2 regions of the Halopseudomonas oceani genome follow, and region 1 is predicted to be linked to the other one. Evidence: predicted binding sites of a transcription regulator. Region 1 holds the regulator's gene; the other holds the start of a gene.
What was found. The regulator FliA, encoded in region 1, starts transcription of late flagellar genes. The targets are predictions, from matches to a motif close to CTAAAGTTTNNNNNNNNNNNGCCGNTAA.

Region 1 (10,775 bases):
CGAGTCTTCATGACCGACATTTGCAGGTCGGCAGTGACCACATCCAGATTGCCGACAGCCTTGCCCAGTTCCTCATCGCCACTGGCCACGCCCAGGCGCACCAGTCGATTGCGCACGAGCACCAGCTCACCAACCATGTTCATGATTTCGTCAAGCCGCGCAGTGTCGACTCGCACGGTGGTATCGGCAGCTGGTGCCTCGCCAGCAGGATGAGCCTTGGCTGCAGCAGGCGCCGCAGCCTTCGCTGCCGGCTTGGCCTCGGGTTTGACGTCGGGCTTGGCTGCAGGTGTAGGTGCCTTGGCTGCAGGGGGGGTGCCTGATTCCGCCTTCGCGGCTGGCTTGCTGGCCCCGGCACTGTCTTCGGCCAGGCCCGGCGCAGAACCTTTGCCGTGCAACTGATCAAGCAGCGCCTCGAACTCATCGTCGGTGATGTGATCGTCGCCGCCGGCAGCCGCTGGCGCACTGTCTGCTGCGGGCGCGGCGGGCGAACTAGGCGCAGCGGACGCTTCAACAGCACCGGGCGCAGAGCCCTTGCCGTGCAGCTGATCAAGCAGCGCTTCGAATTCGTCGTCGGTAATTTCGTCTCCGCCGGCAGCGGCAGGTTTGGACGAATCGGCAGGTGCAGCGGCGCCAGCCGCGACCGAGGGCGCTTTACCTGCGCCATGCAGCTCATCCAGCAGCGCTTCAAATTCGTCGTCGGATATCTCGTCGGATGCCGCACTGGCGGCTGGCTCGGGGGTAGCCTTGGCTGCCGCAGTCGGCGCACTGCCATCGCCGTGCAGGGCATCCAGCAACTGCTCAAATTCGTCGTCAGTAATATCGCCGTCAGCCGCAGCTGCAGGGGCGGCCGTTTCAACCGGCTCGGCTTCAGGCTCGGATTTCTCGACGGCAGCAGGTGCCGCAGCAACTTCGTCGGCCGAAGCGGGCTGAGCCAGGGCCGACAGTGCTGCCAGCAATGCCGGGTCTGCAGGCGTAGGCTCTTCGCTTTCTCGAACCTGGGCGAACATGCCGTTGACCGTATCCAGCGCCTGCAGCACAACATCCATCAACTCGGGGGAAACCGTTCGCTCACCCTTGCGCAGAATGTCGAACACGTTTTCAGCGATATGACAGCAGGCAACGAGGGCATCGAGCTGCAGAAAGCCAGCGCCGCCTTTTACGGTGTGAAAGCCGCGGAAGATGGCGTTAAGCAGATCCATGTCGTCAGGCCGGTTTTCCAGCTCGACCAACTGTTCGGACAACTGCTCGAGAATCTCGCCGGCCTCGACCAGAAAGTCCTGGAGAATCTCTTCATCCGCATCGAAACTCATGCACCCACTCCCCTCGGGCGTGTTATCGGAAGACTACGCACCACCACCACGGACTTGCGTCCAGGCACTGCGCCGTCATTCAACGTTGCTGCCAGGTTGCCACCTTGGGCAGTCAAACTGCCGACGCGCCTGATGCACGGCAGCTACAACTGACATCAGAATCCGAGACTGGACAGAAGGTCGTCGACCTCATCCTGACCGGAAACAACGTCTTCCCTTTTATCGGCATGAATTTGCGGACCTTCACCCCTGGAGGAGGATTTTTTTGCCTCTTCCGGCGTATCGCCATGGTTGATGCCGGTAATGCGGTCGACTTGCCCCGCCATACGGACCAGATTGACCAGACTCTCTTCGACATCGTGCACAAGCGTGATCACACGCTTGATGACCTGACCGGTCAGATCCTGATAATCCTGCGCCAGCAGGATGTCGTTCAGATTGATCGACAAATCCTTACTGGTACTTTCGGTGTGCTCAAGGAATTCGCCAACCCGGCGATAGAGATCACGGAATTCATCGGCCGCCATCTCGCGGCGCTGTAGCCGCTGCCAATCTGCCTTCAAGGCACTAGCCTGCTGCCCCAGATCACCGACCTTGGGCGCACTGACCTCAACCAGATCCATCGTGCGGTTGGCTGCCTTGTCGGTCAGCTGAACCACATAGTCGAGCCGGTCGGACGCATCGGAAATTTTGGACGAGTCGGTATCAGCCCCCAGCGCATGGGTGGTATCGATCTGAAAATTGACGATCGCGTTGTGCAGCGCCCGGGTCAGCTGTCCCACTTCGTGGTAGAGGCCGCGGTCACGCGCCTGGTTGATCGCATGAATGACCAGCAACGCTTCACCGAAGTTGCCGCTTTCGAGGTGACCAACCAGCTGGTGCGCATTGTCCTTCAGCGAATGTTCAAATTCCTGAGCAGTCGCCTGGCCGGGATCCTTACTCAAAGCCATAACCTGTACCCCGGTTGATTATTATTTAGCCTGAACTCGCTCAAAGATCTTTTCGATCTTTTCTTTCAATGCCTGCGCAGTGAAAGGCTTAACCACATAACCATTAACGCCTGCCTGCGCGGCTTCAATGATCTGGTCGCGCTTTGCCTCGGCCGTTACCATCAGCACCGGAAGGTGCTTGAGCCGTTCATCGGCACGCACCGCACGCAACAGGTCGATGCCGCTCATGCCGGGCATATTCCAGTCCGTCACCAGGAAATCGAAACTGCCACTCTGCAACATCGGCAGCGCAGTATTGCCGTCGTCGGCTTCGGCTGTGTTGGTAAACCCAAGGTCGCGCAACAGGTTCTTGATGATGCGCCTCATCGTCGAAAAATCATCAACGATGAGAATTTTCATGTTCTTGTCCAAGTCGACCTCCGTACAAACCAGGGAATGTGCAGGCCTGCACCCCAGAAACCCATCGCAAATAACCAAACAAGCCGTAAAAGAAGCTCTGATCAATCGACTGCCATCAGCAGACTGATCGGACGCGCCCTTCGTGTCACCATCCTGGCGACCGACACAACACTGCTAGTACCTGTCGAGCAATCCGAGCATTGTCCGGATGTTGACGACAAAATCAATCATTTCGCCAACTGACCAGCTTCGAACGCAGTCGGGCAGCACACTGACTGTGCAATTGACTGACCCGCGATTCACTGACGCCCAGTACGGCGCCAATTTCCTTGAGGTTAAGCTCCTCGTCGTAATAAAGCGACAGCAACAGCCGCTCACGCTCCGGCAAACTGTCGATAGCCTCAATCAAAGCCGCCCTGAAGCGCTCATCCTGCAGCCCCGAAAAAGGCTCTTCCCCGCCCTGCACATCGGCCGGCGCACCCGACTCCAGCAGGTCATCAAAGCTGAACAACTTGCTGCCGGCGGTGTCGCTGAGAATCGTATAGTACTCCTCGAGACTCATTTCCAACTCGGCAGCAATCTCGTGATCTTTAGCGTCACGCCCAAGTCGCGCCTCCACAGCACGCATCGCATCACTGACCATACGGGTATTGCGGTGAACCGAGCGCGGCGCCCAGTCCCCCTTGCGCACTTCATCAAGCATCGCACCGCGAATGCGAATACCGGCGTAGGTTTCAAAGCTGGCACCCTTGCCGAAATCAAATTTGCGGGAGGCTTCGAGCAGGCCGATCATGCCCGCCTGCATAAGATCTTCAACCTGAACGCTGGATGGCAAGCGCCCCAGCAAGTGATAGGCAATCCGCTTGACCAAAGGAGCATATTGCTCGACGAGACGATCCTGTTCTCCTGCTGAACTCTGTGCTCGTGTATACATGCTCAATCCGCCAGCCTGTGCTGTCATAGACCAGACCCTGTGGGCTGCACCAGACGCTCGACAAAAAACTCAAGGTGTCCGCGCGGGTTAGCCGGCAAAGGCCAGGCATCCACTTTCTGGGCAATCGCGCGAATCGCCAGTGAGGCTTTGCTGCGCGGGAACGCTTCGAATACCGCGCGCTGCTTCTGAACCGATTTGCGCACTGCTTCGTCATAGGGAACCGCACCGACATACTGCAGCGCGACGTCGAGAAAACGGTCTGTCACTTTGGTGAGCTTAGCAAAGACCATGCGACCTTCCTGCGGCGTGCCGACCATATTGGCCAATACGCGGAAACGAGTCATGCCGTAATCACGGTTGAGCAGCTTGATCAATGCATAGGCGTCGGTGATCGAGGTCGGCTCGTCACAGACGACCACCAGCGCTTCCTGGGCGGCGCGCACAAAGCTGACAACTGAATCACCGATACCTGCTGCGGTATCGACGATCAGTACATCGATATTGTCACCGATCTCGCTGAACGCCTGAATTAAACCGGCATGCTGCTGGTGACTGAGGCTGACCATGTTGGCCGCACCTGAAGCGGCAGGCACAATACGGATGCCGCCAGGGCCGGTGACCAGAACGTCGCGCAGGTCGCACTTGCCTTCCAGCACATCAGCCAGCGTGGCCTTGGGCTTGAGACCAAGCAGCACATCGACATTCGCCAAACCAAGGTCAGCGTCAAGCAGAACGACGCGTCGCCCCATTTCCGCCAGAGCAAGGCTGAGGTTCACCGACACGTTGGTCTTGCCGATGCCACCCTTACCACCGGTGACTGCGATTACCTGAACCGGATGTTTGCTGCCCATCTGCGCTGATTACCTTAATTCTGTGAAATTGCTTAACTTGCCCGCTGGGTATGCATCATACCGGCAAAAACGTCGGCCATGGTCTGATCTGCCGGAGCATCGTTGCCAGCCATGCTGACGGCACGACTGACCAGTTGGTGCCCAACAGCACGGCTGATATCGTCCGGTATGCGCTGGCCATCTGCCAGATAGGCTACCGGCAAACCCTGCTCCATCGCCAGCCCCAGCGACTCACCAAGCGTAGCTGCTTCATCAATTTTGGTGAGAATGCAGCCGGACAGCCCGCAAGCCTTGTAGGTGTGATAGGCAGCCTTCATTACCCGATGCTGACTGGTTGCGGCCAACACCAGCAGGTTGCGTACACGGTGGCCTTGACGAGCCAGCGTATCAAGCTGCCCGCGCAGATAGGGATCATTGGCCTGCAGGCCAGCGGTGTCGATCAGCACCAGTCGCTTGCCGGCAAAATCGGCCAGCACATCGTTGAGATCCTGCTTTTCGTCAACTACCTTGACCGGCACGTTGAGAATTCGCCCCAGGGTGCGGAGCTGCTCATGGGCACCGATACGGTAGGTGTCCATGGTCACCAGAGCAACGTGCTGGCTGCCGTGCTTAAGCACGTAGCGGGCAGCCAGCTTGCCGAGGGTCGTGGTCTTGCCAGCCCCGGTAGGGCCGACCAGCGCGATCACGCCGCCGGCATCGAGCGGCTCTTCGCGCAGCACCGGTACGCGGTGGGCCAGATAGGCCAGCAGCATACGCCAGGCCTGACGCGGCTCGGTCACGTCAGAAACCTGACGCAGCAAATCCTGACTGACCTCAGCTGGCAACCCCATCTGGGTCAGCCGTCGCCACAGGCCAGCCTGCTTCGGCTTATGCTGATTGAGCTGTCCCCAGGCCATCCCCCCCAGCTGCGACTCAAGCATCTCTCGCAGACCCGCAAGCTCGGCGCGCATCGCACTCAGGCCAGCGTCATCGCCAGACTGAGCCGGCGCCGCTTCAGCCGCTGCAGGCCGCGCGCTGGTTGCAGCCGGCTCAACCGGTTCCTGAATCAGACGATCCAGCAGGTCGCGGGCTTCTACCGACCCCTGACGCGCCGCGTGGCGCATGCTGTCACCAAACAGCTGGCGATTGACCAACGGCTGGTCGTGGGAAGCCATCTCGCCCACCTCCAGCTCGGCGCGGGCGGCAACAATGCGCTCCTGGGTCTTCTTCAATTCGGTATCCAGACCCGGTGTCGGCGTGGTCAGACGGGGCGCCTCGTAGTCCAGCGCAGCGGTCAGCTCGACGCCACCGGCAACCCGGCGATTGGCGATGATCGACGCATCAGCGCCCAGCTCATCGCGAACCAGCTTCATCGCCTGGCGCATGTCTGCGGCAAAGAAACGTTTGACTTTCATGGCTGACCTCGTCGCTTTTCTGGCACCGCCCGCTGGCGGCTGCTGTCATTCATTCAGAGTGCTGCAGTTCAGTTCTGGCCAACCGTCGCAATGATGGTGACCTGCTTGCTGTCCGGAATTTCCTGGTAGGACAGTACATGGGCGCCCGGGGCTGCGTAGCGGACAAACTTGGCCATCATCATTCGAATCGGCCCCGCCACCAGCAGCACTGCCGGCTTGCCCTGCACTTCCTGCCGCTGTACGGCATCGGACAGCGAGCGCTGCAACTTCTCAGCCATGCCAGGCTCCAGCAACATACCGTCGTCTGCGCCCTGACCGGCCTTCTGCATACTCTGTAGCAACATCTGTTCCAACCTTGGCTCCAGCGTGATCACAGGCAGCTGAGAGTCAAGCCCCACAATGCTTTGCACGATTGAGCGCGACAACGCGACCCGGACTGCGCCAATCAGTGCGCCGGTATCTTGACTCTTGTTCGAGTTGTTGGCGATGGCCTCGGCGATGGTCCGAATATCCCTGACCGGCACCTGTTCCTGCAGCAATCCCTGCAGCACCTTGAGCAGATTCGACAGGGAAATCAGCCCCGGTACCAGCTCCTCCGCCAGCTTGGGCGAGGCCTTGGCGAGCACCTGCATCAACTGCTGCACCTCTTCGTGACCGATCAGCTCATGGGCATGCTTGTGGAGAATCTGGTTGATGTGCGTGGCGACCACGGTACTGGCATCCACCACGGTGTAGCCGAGCGACTGCGCCTGATCCTTCTGGCTCGGCTCGATCCAGACCGCATCCAGACCAAACGCAGGATCCTTGCCGGGCACGCCCTTGATTTCGCCAAACACTTGACCCGGATTGATCGCCAACTCACGATCGGGGTAGATCTCTGCTTCGGCAACACCCACCCCCATGAGCGTCAGGCGATAAGCATTGGGCGCCAGATCCAGGTTGTCGCGGATGTGAACCGACGGCATCAGAAAACCCAGGTCCTGCGACAGCTTCTTGCGCACGCCCTTTATTCGCGCCAACAGTTGGCCACCCTGATTGCGGTCAACCAGCGGAATCAGCCGATAGCCGACCTCCAGCCCCACCATATCCACCGGAGTAACGTCGTCCCAACCCAGCTCACGGGTCTCGGGCGACTGTACCGCGGGTAGTTGCGCCTGCTGACGCTCGGCCTCAACCTTTTCCTCGGCCTTGACCTGCTGACGTTTGGCAATGAAGTAGGCACCACCAGCAGCCAATGCCCCGAGGCTCAGGAACGAGAAATGGGGCATGCCGGGAATCAAGCCCATGACGACAAGGATCGCCGCCGCGACCGCCAGCGCCTTGGGCGAGGCAAACATTTGGCGCTGCACCTGAGCGCCCATGTCCTCGGAGGTCGATACACGGGTAACCATGATCGCAGCAGCCGTCGAGAGCAGCAGCGACGGAATCTGCGCCACCAGGCCGTCACCAATGGTCAGCAGTACGTAGATCCGACCCGCCTCGGCGAACGGCAGGCCGTGCTGGGCCATACCGATGGCAAGGCCGCCAATCACGTTAATGAACAGAATCAGCAGACCGGCGACGGCATCACCACGAACAAACTTGCTGGCACCGTCCATGGAGCCGTAAAACTCGGCCTCCTGGGCGACTTCCTGACGACGTGCCTTGGCTTGTTCCTGATCAATAAGGCCCGAGTTGAGATCGGCATCAATCGCCATCTGCTTGCCGGGCATTGCATCCAGAGTGAAGCGCGCGCTCACTTCCGAGATACGCCCGGCACCCTTCGTGACGACCACGAAGTTGATGATCATCAAGATCGCGAACACCACCAGACCGACCACATAGTTACCGCCGATAACTACCTCACCGAAGGCCTGAATCACCTTACCGGCGGCATCCCCCCCCTCGTGGCCATACAGCAGCACCACACGGGTGGAGGCGACGTTCAGCGCCAGACGCAGTAATGTCGCTACCAGCAAAATTGTCGGGAACACCGCGAAGTCAAGCGGGCGCAAGGCGTAGGCGCCAACCAGCAATACCACAAGCGACAGGGCAATGTTGAAGGTAAACAGAACGTCGAGCAGGAACGGCGGGATCGGCAGCATCATCATGCCGAGCATCACCAACAGCAAAATAGGGATCCCCAGACTGCCGTGGCGCAAACCGGCCAGGTTGGTCCGCATAGTGCCCATCATTTGCGCGCGATCAACAGCCATCGATGAAAAGGTCCCCAGATCAAATATTTGACGCAGATTGCGTTGTATCGAGGTCTACGCAAGAAGCGTTCCAGTTTCAGAACCAGCGACGCCAGAGCGGATCTACCAATGGTTGCCCGCCCGCAGTCGAGTTCTGGTTCGTCCCGGCAAACCTTCTGATAAACTGCTTGGCGATATAGCGGCAAAGGAAGGCCAGACTACTGCCTCGGCAGGCGCGTGAGCGCCACACTGAGCTTCGCCATACACTGTCACCACGGCCAGCCATCCCGCCCCAGCCGGCCGTAACTCGAGAGGTATCATGCGCGCGTACATCGCCCTGTTACTGGGACTGAGCATCACCCTCACCGGATGCCAAAGCCTGTCTCAACCCGATAGCCTCCTCAGCCGGTCGGGCGACGTGATCAAGACCCAAAGCCAGCGCCTGGCTGAACTCGCGAGCAGGCTGACCGACGACCCGGCGGCCCAGCAACGTCACGCGGAAGTCGAGGCCCTGTTTGCGCAGCAGTATATTGACCCGCTCACCCGCTACCTGAACAAACACACCAACGACGCGGACTACGCTGACTACGTGCCACTGGTCCAGGAAGAACGAGACACCCGCTGCAAGGCAATCGGCCAACGCTACCAGGCCGAGCAACCCACCCGCGAGAACCTGCAACGACTACGTGCTGGCTATCAGTTTTCCTGCCCTCAGCAGGTGAGCGACTTTGCCGCCCGGGTACCACAACCCAGCGAAGCGCCTGCCGCCAGCACGACCACCAGCAGCTCCGGCAGCAGCAGTGCAGCGACCAGCCAGCAGGAAAACTGCTATCTGCTGTTCGCCATCCGCAACTACAGCCAGGCCGCTACGGCCTGTGAAGCGGCAGCTGCCGCGGGCGATGCCAAGTCCCAGCATCACCTGGCGAGCATTGTCAGCAGCACCGGACAGAGCAGCATGGCGCTGCGCTGGGCGCGCGCTTCTGCCGATCAGGGCGACACCGCGGGCCAGTTGCTGCTGGCCGATCTGCTGCAACAGCAAAACAGCAGCGAGAGCGACATCGAAGCCTTCACCTGGCTGCAAAAGGCAGCAAGCAGTGGCCAACCCGAGGCCCGCTACCAACTGGCCCTGGCCTACCTGAACGGAACCGGGACCGCTGTCAGCCCGGAGAAGGCTGAAGGTCAGCTGCGCCGTGCTGCGCTGTCAGAGCACGTGCCCGCCATGCTGCAGCTCGCGCGCAGCCATCCCGGCACGGCCTCCGCTCGCCAGTGGCTCAGCGAGGCCGCAGAGCGTGACTCCGCCGAAGGACAGTACCGTTTGGGACTTGATTACCTGCAAGGCGACGGTGGGCCGCAAGACCTGGAGCAGGCCTACTTCTGGCTCAGCCTTGCGCTGATGAACGGGGAGTCTCGCAGCCGTCGCTACGTCGAACAGCTGTCAGGCCAACTCAGCAATGACCAGCTGACCAGCGCGCGCAGCGCTCTGCAACAGCGCCTCAATAGCCGCTAACACACTCGGGTAACAAGGATGCTGCCAGTCAAACGCGCGATCATGGTTCTACTCAGCCTGCTGGTCGGGCTGTTTCTGGTTGGTAGCTGGCTGATCGCCAGCCTGAATCTGGAGTTCGCCGAAAATGCCATGGGCAAGCTGCGCGAACGCCAGATTACCGACACCTTCTACGCCAACCTTGACCGTATCAACGCCCATCACCGCCTGATGGAGCAAAGCACTCGCGGCCTTGCCCGCGCCGGCGGCCTGCTGCTACGCACACCGTCGGAGCCGGCAGCGCTGGCCAGCACCCTGCGCAACGCACTGCAGGATCTGCCCGACAGTTACGGCAGCAGTCTATGGTATGTAGAAGGGGGTCGCCCCGCCCGCTACGCTTATCGTCAGGGACAGAGCGTCCAGGTCGAGCCGCTCAGTGCAGACGAGCAGCAACGCCTCAGCGGCTGGTTCCTGCGTCTGCGTGACCTGCCCAGCCCTGGGGACCCCGCCCAGCAATGGACAGCTGCCTACTACAAAAGCAGCATCAACAGTGTGGTGATCAGCCATGCCACACTGATTCGCGACCAGACCGGCCGCCCGGTTGGTCTGGCGATGACCGACTGGTTGGCAGACGACGTCATTCGCACCGTAAGCCGAGTCGAAGTCACCCCCAGCACCTTTGCGTTCCTGCTCGACCACGAGAACCGCAACCTGTCCAGCCTGTCCGACGCCCCTGACGTCGACCGTGCCCAGCAACTGATCGACAGTGTCACTGCGCTGCAACTGCATCAGCGGCTGCAGGAAGCGCCGGTGCCGGTCATCAACACCCGGCAACTGGCCTCCCCCATGCAGCAGTTGCTGCATCACGTTGGCCAGCAGGATTACAGCCTGTTTTTCTCCCCGACCCGGGCCGGCATGATCTTTGGTATCGGCGTCCCACAGTCAGAGATTGATGCGGTGCTCACCCCAATGCGCGAAAGCAGCACCCGGATTCAGCTGCTTGCCGGCGCCATTATGCTGATTATTTCGGCGCTGATCCTGTATCTGGTCGCCGGCACCTTACGCCAGCTGCACAACCTTTACACCGACACCCTCACCCATCTGCCAAACCGCGAACGGTTGCTGGCCGACCTGAAAAAGACCCACACCGCCAGCCTGCTGCTATTAAACCTGGATGCCTTCAAGGAGATCAACGATTTCTATGGCCACCAGTGTGGTGACCATGTCATCGCGACGCTGGCCGAGGCCTTGCAGCAGCACCTGGATGAACGTGCAGACTG
Region 2 (10,775 bases), 1.2 Mb from region 1:
CCTTACGGGCGTCGAGCAGCGCCAGGTCCTGCGGGGTGGTGACGATCACCGCGCCGGTCACCGGTACCTTCTGCGCCAGCGTCAGCTGGATATCTCCGGTACCCGGCGGCATGTCGACTACCAGATAGTCCAGCTCATCCCAGGCGGTCTGGGTCAGCAGCTGCATCAGCGCGCCCGACACCATCGGCCCGCGCCATACCACCGGCGTGTTGTCGTCAACCAGAAACGCCATCGACATCACTTGCAGGCCATGCGCGCGCGGCGGCACAAACCACTTGCCATCGTGCACCTCCGGACGGGTCCCTTCCGGTAGCCCCAGCATCAGCCCCATGCTCGGACCATAGATGTCGGCATCCAGCACGCCCACCTTGGCACCTTCGCGCGCCAGCGCCAGCGCCAGGTTGGCTGCGGTCGTAGACTTGCCGACACCGCCCTTGCCAGAGGCAACAGCGATGATGTTCTTGACCTTCTCCAGCGCCGGCACCTGACCCTGCACGTTGCCAGCCTGAACGTCACAGCGCACGCTGACCTTCGCTGCAGTCACGCCGTCAATACTCTCGACCGCCATCTGCATCATTTGGGCGATACCACCGATCAAACTACCCGCGGCATAACCCAGCACCAGCTCGGCCTCGACCCGACCACCATCAATATCCAGCCGGCGCAAACACCCGGCGCTCAGCAAGTCGGTGCGAAGGTAAGGATCCTGATATTGAGCGAGGGCCTGCTCAACAGCGGCGCGATCAAGCGTAGTCATGGCGATATCCCGGAAGGACTGGAGGAAACAGGCCGCTATGCTACTGGCTCATCTGTCACGATGAAAGGGTACAGGGCCAAACGCAACGCGGCCCGACCGGTTTCCCGGACGGGCCGCGCATCACTGCCGATTGCTCAGGCAGCGTCTTTCAATGGCTCTTCTGCGGCAGAATCGGCTTCACTCTGAGCCGGTTGCTCGGCTTCTTTGCCCGCCGAGGCAGCCTCGACCTGCTCAATCAAGGTGTTCATCAGACGGGTACCCCGCTCGCCCACCATCTCGGCAAACACATCGCGCACCGGCAAACTGCGCTCGCGAAATACCTCGCGCTCCTCGGGCGTCAGGTAAACCAGTTCGATGTCACTGTTCTCGGTGATGATGTCCAGGCGTTCGGTGTTCAGCCGCGTCTGCACTTCATGAATCCACGGCACCAGCTCAACGACCGCATCATCAATGATGTCCTTGCGCTCTTCGGTCAGGCCGTCATACCAGTCGCTGTTGGCCATGAAGGTGGCGATAAACTGCGCCTGATTGGCAAAGATCAGATAGTCCTGAACCTTGTAGAAGTCCATCTCCTGATGGGCAAATACGGGCTGGATATTGCCGTCCAGTTGGCCCAGCTGCATGCCACTGAACAACTCACCGTATTCCATGGTAGTCGGATCGGCACCGTAGGCGCTGTAAGTCTCGCGCAGCAGGCGGTTGTCCATGGTGCGGATAGCCATACCGTCGAAATCAGCCGGTGACCTGACAGCCTTATTGGCACTCCAGACCTGCCAGCCCTCAGGGACAATGGCCAGCGGCTGCAAGCCGCGGTCACGATAGGAGGCAACCAGATCGTCGTTTTTGCGGAACTCGGGAGCGTTGAGAATTTCCGTGTTGGTCTTTTCGTCATCGGTCAGCACAAAGTTCAGGCTGAACAGCTGCGACTCGGGCACCGTGCCGCCGAGAAAGCCGGAGCCGAAAGCAAACTGGACCGCGCCAGACTGAACCTGATCATAGATGTCGGTCAAACCACCGAGCTGACCGTAGGGGTAAAGTTTGACCTCAACCGCCCCGCCGGTTTTCTGTTTGATCAGCTCTGCAAACTTGGCCCCGTACTCATACTGCACGCTGCCCTCAATCTCTTCCAGAGCGAAACCCCAGGTTTCGGTTTCCACTTCTTCCACTTGGGCAATAGTGCTCTGCTCCGGTGCCGCCGTGCTGCTGTCACCAGCAACAGGTTCTTCCTCGGAACCGCAGGCAGCCAGCAAGACAGCAGCCGCTGCAAGACATCCATTACGCAAATTCATGGAACACTCCTTTTCAATTGTTCTGGATTCCTGTCAGACCCTAACACAGCAAACGCACATGTTCACGTCGTGCAAAGACGATTCATATGCGCTAAGGTCAAAAAAGGAGAGCAAATTCACCATCTGAATCGAATGTGACCAATACGTCCATTTGCACACAGAAGTCGGCGCCTAACTCCCGGAGTTAGCCTTTTCGGTCACAATTTGACCGTTAGCGCCGCGAAAAGGAACAAACCGATGTCCCGACCTGCCGACAGCTCGGCAAACCGTCGTCCCGCTTCCGCTGTACTGCGCCTGCTCGAGGGCGTTGACCGCCTGACCGAATGGCTGGAAAAGGGCATTCTTGGCGCCAGCGTACTGTTTCTGGCGGGCCTGCTGATCATCCACGTACTGGGCCGCCAGTTGCTCGGCAACGGCGTCACCGGCCAGGTGGAACTGACCCAGATGAGCCTGGTTATCATGACCTTCGCCGGCCTTGGTTACGCCGTCCGCCGGGCTCGCCATATCAGCATGTCGGCTTTCTTCGACCAGCTCAGCGGTCTGCCGCGCAAGGTAATGCTGATCATCATTAGTCTCGGCACCGCGGCGCTGATGTTCTACCTGGCCTGGTATGCCGGCGAATACGTAGCCACCATGGCAGAACGGGGTCGAACCTCATCGGCCTTGCAAATCCCGTTGTGGATTCCCTATCTCGCCGCGCCTATCGGCCTGGCCTTGGCCGGTATCCAGTTTTGCCTGACCGCCGTACGCAACCTCACCTCACGCGATACCTATCGCTCCTTCACCGAGAAAGACGAGTATCTGGCCGCGCCCGACGACGGCACTCTCTGAACCGCACCGACACGGACCTCCCATGCTGACCCTAACCCTGATAACCATGATCACGCTGCTGGCCCTGGGTTTTCCGATGATGGTGCCGTTGCTGGTCGCGGCACTGATGCTGCTGTTTTTGGTGATCGGGCTGGGCAATGTCGAACTGCTGATGGGGCAGATGATTAGCGGCGTCCAATCCTGGGCGCTCGCCGCCGTCCCGCTGTTCATCTTCGCCGCCGATCTCATGACCCGAGGGCACACCGCGAATCGCTTGCTGGACCTGGTTCAGAGCTTTGTCGGCCACCTGCGCGGCGGGCTACCAATCACCACCGCAGCCAGCTGTACCCTGTTCGGCGCGGTCTCCGGCTCCACCCAGGCTACGGTCGTCGCGATGGGTGGGCCAATGCGGCCGAAACTGCTGGAAAAGGGCTACTCCGATACCTTCACCCTGGCACTGATCATCAATGCCAGCGACATCGCGCTGCTGATCCCGCCGAGTATCGGCATGATCATCTACGGCGTTATCTCTGGCTCCTCGATCGGCGACCTGTTTATCGCCGGGATCATTCCGGGCCTGCTGATTCTGCTGCTGTTTTCCATCTACTGCTGGATTGCCTCAATTCGCATGGGTATCGCCCCGGAGCCGCGCAGCGACTGGGCGACCCGACTGACCGCACTAAAGAAAGCGTTGCTGCCGCTGGGCTTTCCTCTGGTGGTGGTTGGCGGCATCTATGGCGGCATCTTCAGCCCGACCGAGGCAGCGGCCATCGCTGTGCTGTATGCACTGGTGTTGGAGGTCGTGGTGTTGCGTGCGGTCAAGCTGACCGAGCTGTGGGACGTCGCGCTTTCCACCGGGCTGATTACTGCTGTGGTTTTCATTCTGGTCGCAGCCGGCAACGCCTTTACCTACGCCATTTCCTTCGCCGGGATTCCCCAGGCCATCCTGGAACCGGTGATTGCCAGCATTGGCGACAGCCCCACTCTGGTACTCGGGCTGATTGCGATTTCATTCTTCATCGGTTGCATGTTTGTCGACCCGATTGTGGTGATCCTGATCCTGACCCCGCTGTTCAAGCCCGCCGTGGAAGCCGCCGGCCTCGACCCGGTGCATGTGGGTGTCATTGTCACCCTGCAAGCCGCCATCGGCTCCGCAACCCCGCCGTTCGGCTGCGATATCTTCACCGCCATGGCGATCTTCCGCCGTCCCTACTTTGAGGTTATTCGCGGAACGCCTCCTTTTATTCTCATTCTGTTGCTGGCAACCGCTCTGCTGGTGCTATTTCCACAGCTGTCGCTGTGGCTGCCTTCGCTGGCCAAATAGGCCGCAAAGAAATATGTCGCTAACAATGGCATAAATGCCCTATCGCAAATGGGAAACGGCGCCGATATGCTGGCAAGCAGACAGCAGGGAAGCGCGTAAAAAACCACTGCGAAAGCCTTCCTTGTCACTGCCGAGATAACAACTAATACCAGGCAGCCACGGAGGCCGCATGATATCCGAACAACAAAGCAACGCCCTTGCGGACACCCCCGCATCCAGCTTAACCAGCGGACGTCTGACCCTCAGCGGCCTGCTTGCGTGCGAAGCTTTTTTCTTTGCTGCGGTCCTTGCCAGCACGTCTGGCGTGCTGTTCTGGGTCGCAGCGGCGATGATCCTGCCGACCTTGGCATTTACCTGGCAGGGGCTGGCGCGCCAGCGCAGCAGCAGCGGCCTTGCCCAACTCTTTACCCGCATCAACAGCAGCCAAATCGACCTTCGGCTCAACCCCCAGCAGCTCGAACAGGACGACGCCAGCCAAACCTTTGCGCAGCTGAATAATCGCCTGCGCGGCGTGATTATCGAGCTGCAGCACAACAGCCTGGCCACCGCCCTCGCCTCGGCCAATAGCCGGCTACTGTCAGAGCAGGCGGCGCGGGACGCCCAGGTCCAGCAACAACTGTCCGAATTGATCTTCCAGGCCAGCGAGCAGACCACCAGCGCATTGCAGGATATTTCCCACCGAGCCAGTGGCGTCACCGAAGTGAACGCACGCAACCTCGACGTCGCCCGCGAGTCGCGCGTGCAGATGAATGACGCGCGTACGCAGATGCAGCGCATCGGCGACGTCATGAGTGGCTTCAAGGACAACGTCAGCGCACTGAATACCACATCCAGCCGTATTCGCGAGATCCTGACCACCGTGCAGGACTTTTCCGCACAGACCAACATGCTCGCGCTCAACGCTGCCATTGAGGCGGCGCGTGCCGGAGAGCAAGGCCGCGGCTTTGCCGTTGTTGCCGACGAGGTCCGTAACCTGTCAATCAAGGTAGGCAGCGCGGCTGACCAGATCAGTCAGCTTATGGAAGAGATGTCCAGCGCCATGGCCGGCGCTGACCAGCAAACCCAGGGCATGCAGGAACAGGCGGCATCAGCAGGCGTCGCGGTCAGCAGCGCCGCCGATCAGTTCGACGCCATGGTCGACGACTTCCAGCGCGCCAACGATGACCTGCTGGTGGTCAGCAGCGCGCTGGAAGAGCTGACCGCTACGAATGCCGAGACGCTCAAGCATGGGGGTGAAATTCGCGATTTGAGTATCACCATCAGCCAGCATATGGAGTCCAGCCTCAGCCAGGCCGACTCGTTGCGTGACAACACCAACCTGACGCTGCGCTCGCTGGCCGGGTTCCGGCTCGGTGAAGGCCATATGGAGGCGGTAACCGAACTGTTGATGGCGCGCCGGCACGAAATCGAATCGCAGCTGGATCAGATTGCAGCAACAGGCGTTGATCTGTTCGATCAGAACTACTCCCCCATCCCAAACACCAATCCTCCGAAACACGACGTGCGCTGGGCAGATGCCTTCATCGAGCGCATTCGGCCACTGCTGGATGAGTGGGACAAGGGCGGCAAGGACGGCATTGTCTATATGGCCGCCGTGAACGAAAAAGGCTACCTGCCGACCAGTCGCAGCGCCTCGTCACAGCCGCCTACCGGAGACCCGCGCATCGACGCCGCACGCAGCAACTACAAGCGCTTTGCTGTCGCCAGCGAGAGCGACCTGCGGGTGATGAGCAGTTGCACCTATCTGAACCTGGGGACCTTCGTGCTACCCGGCACCAGCACCGTGATTTTCGTGCTTTACGTTCCCTTGTTCGTCAAGGGCCGCCGCTGGGGCACCATGTCAGCTGCGGTAATGCCGGCAGCGCTTGGCGTGTAACCTTGCCAGCAAGCCTCAGGAGCAGACGCAGTGGGACGGCGACCCGGCCGCGCCTCAAATGCCGCGCATAAACCCGGCCGCCACCTCGGCGGCCTCCGTTATCAGCCCTTGCTGGGTCAACCCGCTGGCCTTGAGCGGCTTGAAGTCGTGCTCACCGCTTTGCAGCCAGTGCAAACGCAACGCGGGGTCCAGCGCATAGCCAGCCACCTCATCCGGCTTGCCAAACGGGTCGCGGGTACCCTGCACTATCAACCCGCGGCAACCCAGCTCCTGCAGATGATCAATACGGGTGCGCTCCGGCTTGCCCGGCGGATGAAATGGATAGCCGAAACACACAAAGCCACTGGCGCCGATCTCGGCAGCCAGCATGCTGGCGACCCGCCCGCCCATCGACTTGCCTCCGACATAGAAAGGAGCATCAATCCGACCCGCCTGATCACGAAACGCAGACTGCAGCACCGGCATCGGATTCGGTGGACGCTTGCGCCCGGTTTCCCGCCGCTCGGCCATATAAGGAAACTCGAAGCGCAGCACCCGCACGTGACGCGCAGCCAGCGCCGCCGCGAGCAAATCCATGAACGGGCTATCCATCGGGGCGCCCGCGCCATGAGCCAGCAACAGCTGTGCTAACGGAGCGCCAGTTGGTTCATCAACAAGAAATGAAACGCTCATACCTTCCTTTTATATGTATGCACTGAAACAGTGCGACACCTTGTCACACACTGGCGGCACCTGCCAGCTTCACTTCTCGGCAATAGCTGGCTAGGCTCAAGAGCGAGGCACGGTCTGCCGCCAATGGCAGAACTGCGCAGCGCCCTGTGCGAGTCATTCGGGGGCATACGGCAGCCAGCAAAGAGCAGCTGGGTGCCGGTTTTAGCTACCGCAACCGACCAGCCCAGAGGCTCTGCAAGGCACCGCAGCACTGACCTATGTCATTGCAATGAGCACGGGCTTTCCTCATACTTGCCAACGCTTTAATACCCATAAACCAACTGCTATCCGTGGAATCTCGCATGAGCACAGCTACCACTCCGACAGCCTATAACTATAAGGTGGTACGCCAGTTCGCCGTCATGACGGTGGTCTGGGGTATCGTGGGCATGGCCATGGGCGTCTTCATTGCGTCCCAACTGGTCTGGCCCGAACTGAATTTTGGCTTGCCGTGGACTACCTTCGGACGTTTGCGTCCGTTGCACACTAACGCGGTCATCTTCGCCTTCGGCGGATGTGCCCTGTTTGCCACTTCCTACTACGTGGTACAACGTACCTCGCAGGCCCGCCTGGTCTCTGATGGCCTGGCAGCCTTTACGTTCTGGGGCTGGCAAACAGTCATCGTGCTCGCCGCCGTTACCTTGCCGATGGGTCTGACCTCCACCAAGGAATACGCCGAGCTGGAATGGCCGATCGACATCCTGATTGCTGTCGTCTGGGTCAGCTATGCTCTGGTGTTCTTTGGCACCATCATGAAGCGCAAGATGAAGCACATCTATGTAGGTAACTGGTTCTTCGGTGGTTTTATCATCACCGTTGCCGTCCTGCACATCGTCAACAGCATGGCGATTCCGGTCAGCCTGACCAAATCGTACTCGCTGTATGCCGGTGCAACCGACGCCATGGTTCAGTGGTGGTACGGCCACAACGCGGTTGGTTTCTTCCTGACTGCCGGCTTCCTGGGCATGATGTACTACTTCGTTCCCAAGCAGGCAGAGCGTCCGATCTACTCGTATCGCCTGTCCATCGTGCACTTCTGGGCGCTGATCGCGATCTACATCTGGGCCGGTCCGCACCACCTGCACTACACCGCTCTGCCTGACTGGGCTCAGTCCCTGGGCATGGTCATGTCCCTGATTCTGCTGGCACCCTCCTGGGGCGGTATGATCAACGGCATGATGACCCTGTCCGGCGCCTGGCACAAACTGCGCACCGACCCGATCCTGCGCTTCCTGGTTGTGGCTTTGGCGTTCTACGGCATGTCCACCTTTGAAGGCCCGATGATGGCCATCAAAACCGTCAACGCGCTGTCGCACTACACCGACTGGACCATTGGTCACGTACACGCCGGTGCACTGGGTTGGGTTGCCATGATCTCCATTGGCTCGCTGTATCACCTGATCCCGAAAGTGTTCGGCCGTGAAGCCATGTACAGCACCGCGCTGATCAACACCCACTTCTGGCTGGCGACCATCGGTACCGTACTGTACATCGTCTCCATGTGGGTCAACGGCATCACCCAGGGTCTGATGTGGCGCGCAGTGAACGTAGACGGCACACCGACTTACTCCTTCGTTGAAGCACTGGAAGCAAGCCACTACGGCTTCATCGTCCGCGCAATCGGCGGTGCCTTCTTCCTGATTGGCATGCTGCTGATGGCCTACAACGTATGGCGTACCGTGCGCCACAGCAAAGCGGCCAACCTCGAAGCCGCCGCACAGACTGCCTGAGGGACGCGTTAATGAAACTGCATGAAACAGTAGAAAAAAACCTTGGTCTGATGGTCGTCCTGATCGTCATTGCGATCAGCTTCGGCGGCCTGGTGCAGATCGTCCCGCTGTTCTTCCAGCCGGAAACCACCGAACCGGTTGAGGGCCTGCGCCCTTACACCGCGGTTGAACTGGAAGGTCGCGACATCTACATCCGTGAAGGCTGCGTTGGCTGCCACTCGCAGATGATCCGTCCGTTCCGTGCCGAGACCGAGCGTTATGGTCATTACTCTGTTGCCGGTGAAAGCGTCTGGGAACACCCCTTCCTGTGGGGCTCCAAGCGTACCGGTCCGGACCTGGCTCGTGTCGGCGGTCGTTACTCCGACGACTGGCACCGCGCTCACCTGATCAAACCTCAGGATGTAGTGCCGGAATCCAAAATGCCTGCATTCCCCTGGCTTCAGGAAGGCGTACTTGATGGCAAGTACACCGCCAAGAAGATGGAAGTGCTGCGCAGCATGGGTGTTCCCTATACCGACGAAGACATCGCCGGTGCCAAGGAAGCCGTTCAGGGTGTATCCGAAATGGATGCTCTGATCGCCTACCTGCAGCACCTCGGCACTGTCCTGTCGGATCGGTAAGCCACCATGGATAACAGCACTCTCCAGGGTCTCGGCACCGTCTTCGCCATGGTGGCCTTCATCGGCGTCGTGATTTGGGCCTACAGCTCATACAAGAAGAAGGACTTCGACGAAGCCGCTCAGCTGCCGTTTGCCGACGACGACGTGCAAGAGACCTCGGACGAGCAGCACAAAGATGCTAGGAGTAACAAGCAATGACTAATTTCTGGAGCGGGTACATTGTCATTCTGACCCTGACCTGCCTTGGCCTGATCCTCTGGCTGCTGCTGGCCACCCGCAAAACCCAGCGTCCCGGCCCGACTAACGAGACCCTGGGCCACAGCTTTGACGGTATTGAGGAGTACGATAACCCCCTGCCCCGCTGGTGGTTCATGCTCTTCATCCTGACCATGGTCTTCTCTGCGGTCTATCTGTTCCTGTTCCCAGGCCTGGGCAAATGGCCGGGCTACCTGAACTGGACTCAGGTTGGCCAGTACGAGGCTGAAGTTGCCAGAGCTGAAGAGCGCTTTGCGCCGATCTTTGCCAAATACACGGCCATGCCGGTAGAAGACGTCGCGAAAATCCCGGAAGCGGTTGCCATCGGCCAACGTCTGTTTGCCACCAACTGCTCGGTCTGCCACGGCTCTGACGCCCGCGGCGCGTTCGGCTTCCCGAACCTGACCGACAACGACTGGCTGTATGGCGGTGACCCGGAGACCATCAAGACTACCCTGCGTGGCGGCCGTCAGGCTGCGATGCCGGCCTGGCTGGCGGTCATCGGCGAAGATGGTGTCCGCAATGTCGCTGGCTACGTCCGCAGCCTGTCTGGTCTGGAAACCGAAGGTGTCGACCTGGCAGCAGGCAAGACTATCTACACCAACACCTGTGCGGTCTGCCACGGCCCCGAGGGCAAGGGCAACCAGCAACTGGGGGCGCCGAACCTGAGCGACGACATCTGGCTGTACGGTTCCAGCAACCTGCAAGTCCAGCAGACTATCCGCTACGGTCGTAACGGTCACATGCCGAGTCAGGCACACCTGGGCGAGGACAAGATTCACATGCTCGCCTCCTACGTTTACAGCCTGTCCCACAAAGACGCGCAGTAACACGCAGGGTGTTCTGACAGTAAAACGGGGAGACTAGGTCTCCCCGTTTTACTTTATGACCTAGGTCAATAGACCCTGCACGCGACTACCGGTCGCATTGTTCTACTGGCCCAAGAGGTCTATTTTCTGTACTGAAGGCAAAGTCTGTCCCTACGTGAGGCCAGTCTGCCTAGCCATCCTACCTGCCTGATAGGGTTAGCCTGACCATGAGCAAGATCCCTCTCGAAGATGTGACTCCCAAGGTCGAAACCATCGACCTGTATGCCAAACGCAACAAGATTCAGACCCGCTCCTACAAGGGCCTGTTCAAGAACATTCGGCTGCTTGGTGTAGCCTTCCTGTTTCTGCTTTACTTCGGCACCGTCTGGCTGCCGTGGGGCGACCGCCAGGCCGTGCTGTGGGACTTGCCAGCGCGCCAGTTCCATATCTTCAGCGCAACCTTCCAGCCGGAAGACTTCTTCCTGCTGTCGTTTCTACTGATCATCTGCGCCTTCGGCCTGTTTTTTATTACCGTGTTCGCTGGCCGCGTTTGGTGCGGCTATACCTGCCCGCAGACCGTGTGGACCTGGATTT

Region 2: a site for FliA is predicted at 4,290-4,317, ahead of ACKPCU_RS09500 (methyl-accepting chemotaxis protein). Genes of this name have one in related genera too.

Annotation. Positions count from the first base shown of each region.
Region 1 covers NZ_OY781932.1:3,274,381-3,285,155, forward strand. Annotated here, with positions in the region: gene ACKPCU_RS15270 (chemotaxis protein CheA) at 1-1,310, opposite strand, end outside; gene ACKPCU_RS15275 (protein phosphatase CheZ) at 1,466-2,260, opposite strand; gene ACKPCU_RS15280 (chemotaxis response regulator CheY) at 2,282-2,659, opposite strand; gene ACKPCU_RS15285 (RNA polymerase sigma factor FliA) at 2,883-3,620, opposite strand; gene fleN (flagellar synthesis regulator FleN) at 3,617-4,444, opposite strand; gene flhF (flagellar biosynthesis protein FlhF) at 4,477-5,838, opposite strand; gene flhA (flagellar biosynthesis protein FlhA) at 5,907-8,012, opposite strand; gene ACKPCU_RS15305 (tetratricopeptide repeat protein) at 8,332-9,519, shown strand; gene ACKPCU_RS15310 (EAL domain-containing protein) at 9,538-10,775, shown strand, end outside.
Region 2 covers NZ_OY781932.1:2,031,447-2,042,221, reverse strand. Annotated here, with positions in the region: gene apbC (iron-sulfur cluster carrier protein ApbC) at 1-757, opposite strand, end outside; gene ACKPCU_RS09515 (TRAP transporter substrate-binding protein) at 892-2,046, opposite strand; gene ACKPCU_RS09510 (TRAP transporter small permease) at 2,284-2,877, shown strand; gene ACKPCU_RS09505 (TRAP transporter large permease) at 2,900-4,180, shown strand; gene ACKPCU_RS09500 (methyl-accepting chemotaxis protein) at 4,350-6,056, shown strand; gene ACKPCU_RS09495 (alpha/beta fold hydrolase) at 6,111-6,728, opposite strand; gene ccoN (cytochrome-c oxidase, cbb3-type subunit I) at 7,070-8,497, shown strand; gene ccoO (cytochrome-c oxidase, cbb3-type subunit II) at 8,509-9,117, shown strand; gene ACKPCU_RS09480 (cbb3-type cytochrome oxidase subunit 3) at 9,124-9,315, shown strand; gene ccoP (cytochrome-c oxidase, cbb3-type subunit III) at 9,312-10,202, shown strand; gene ccoG (cytochrome c oxidase accessory protein CcoG) at 10,409-10,775, shown strand, end outside.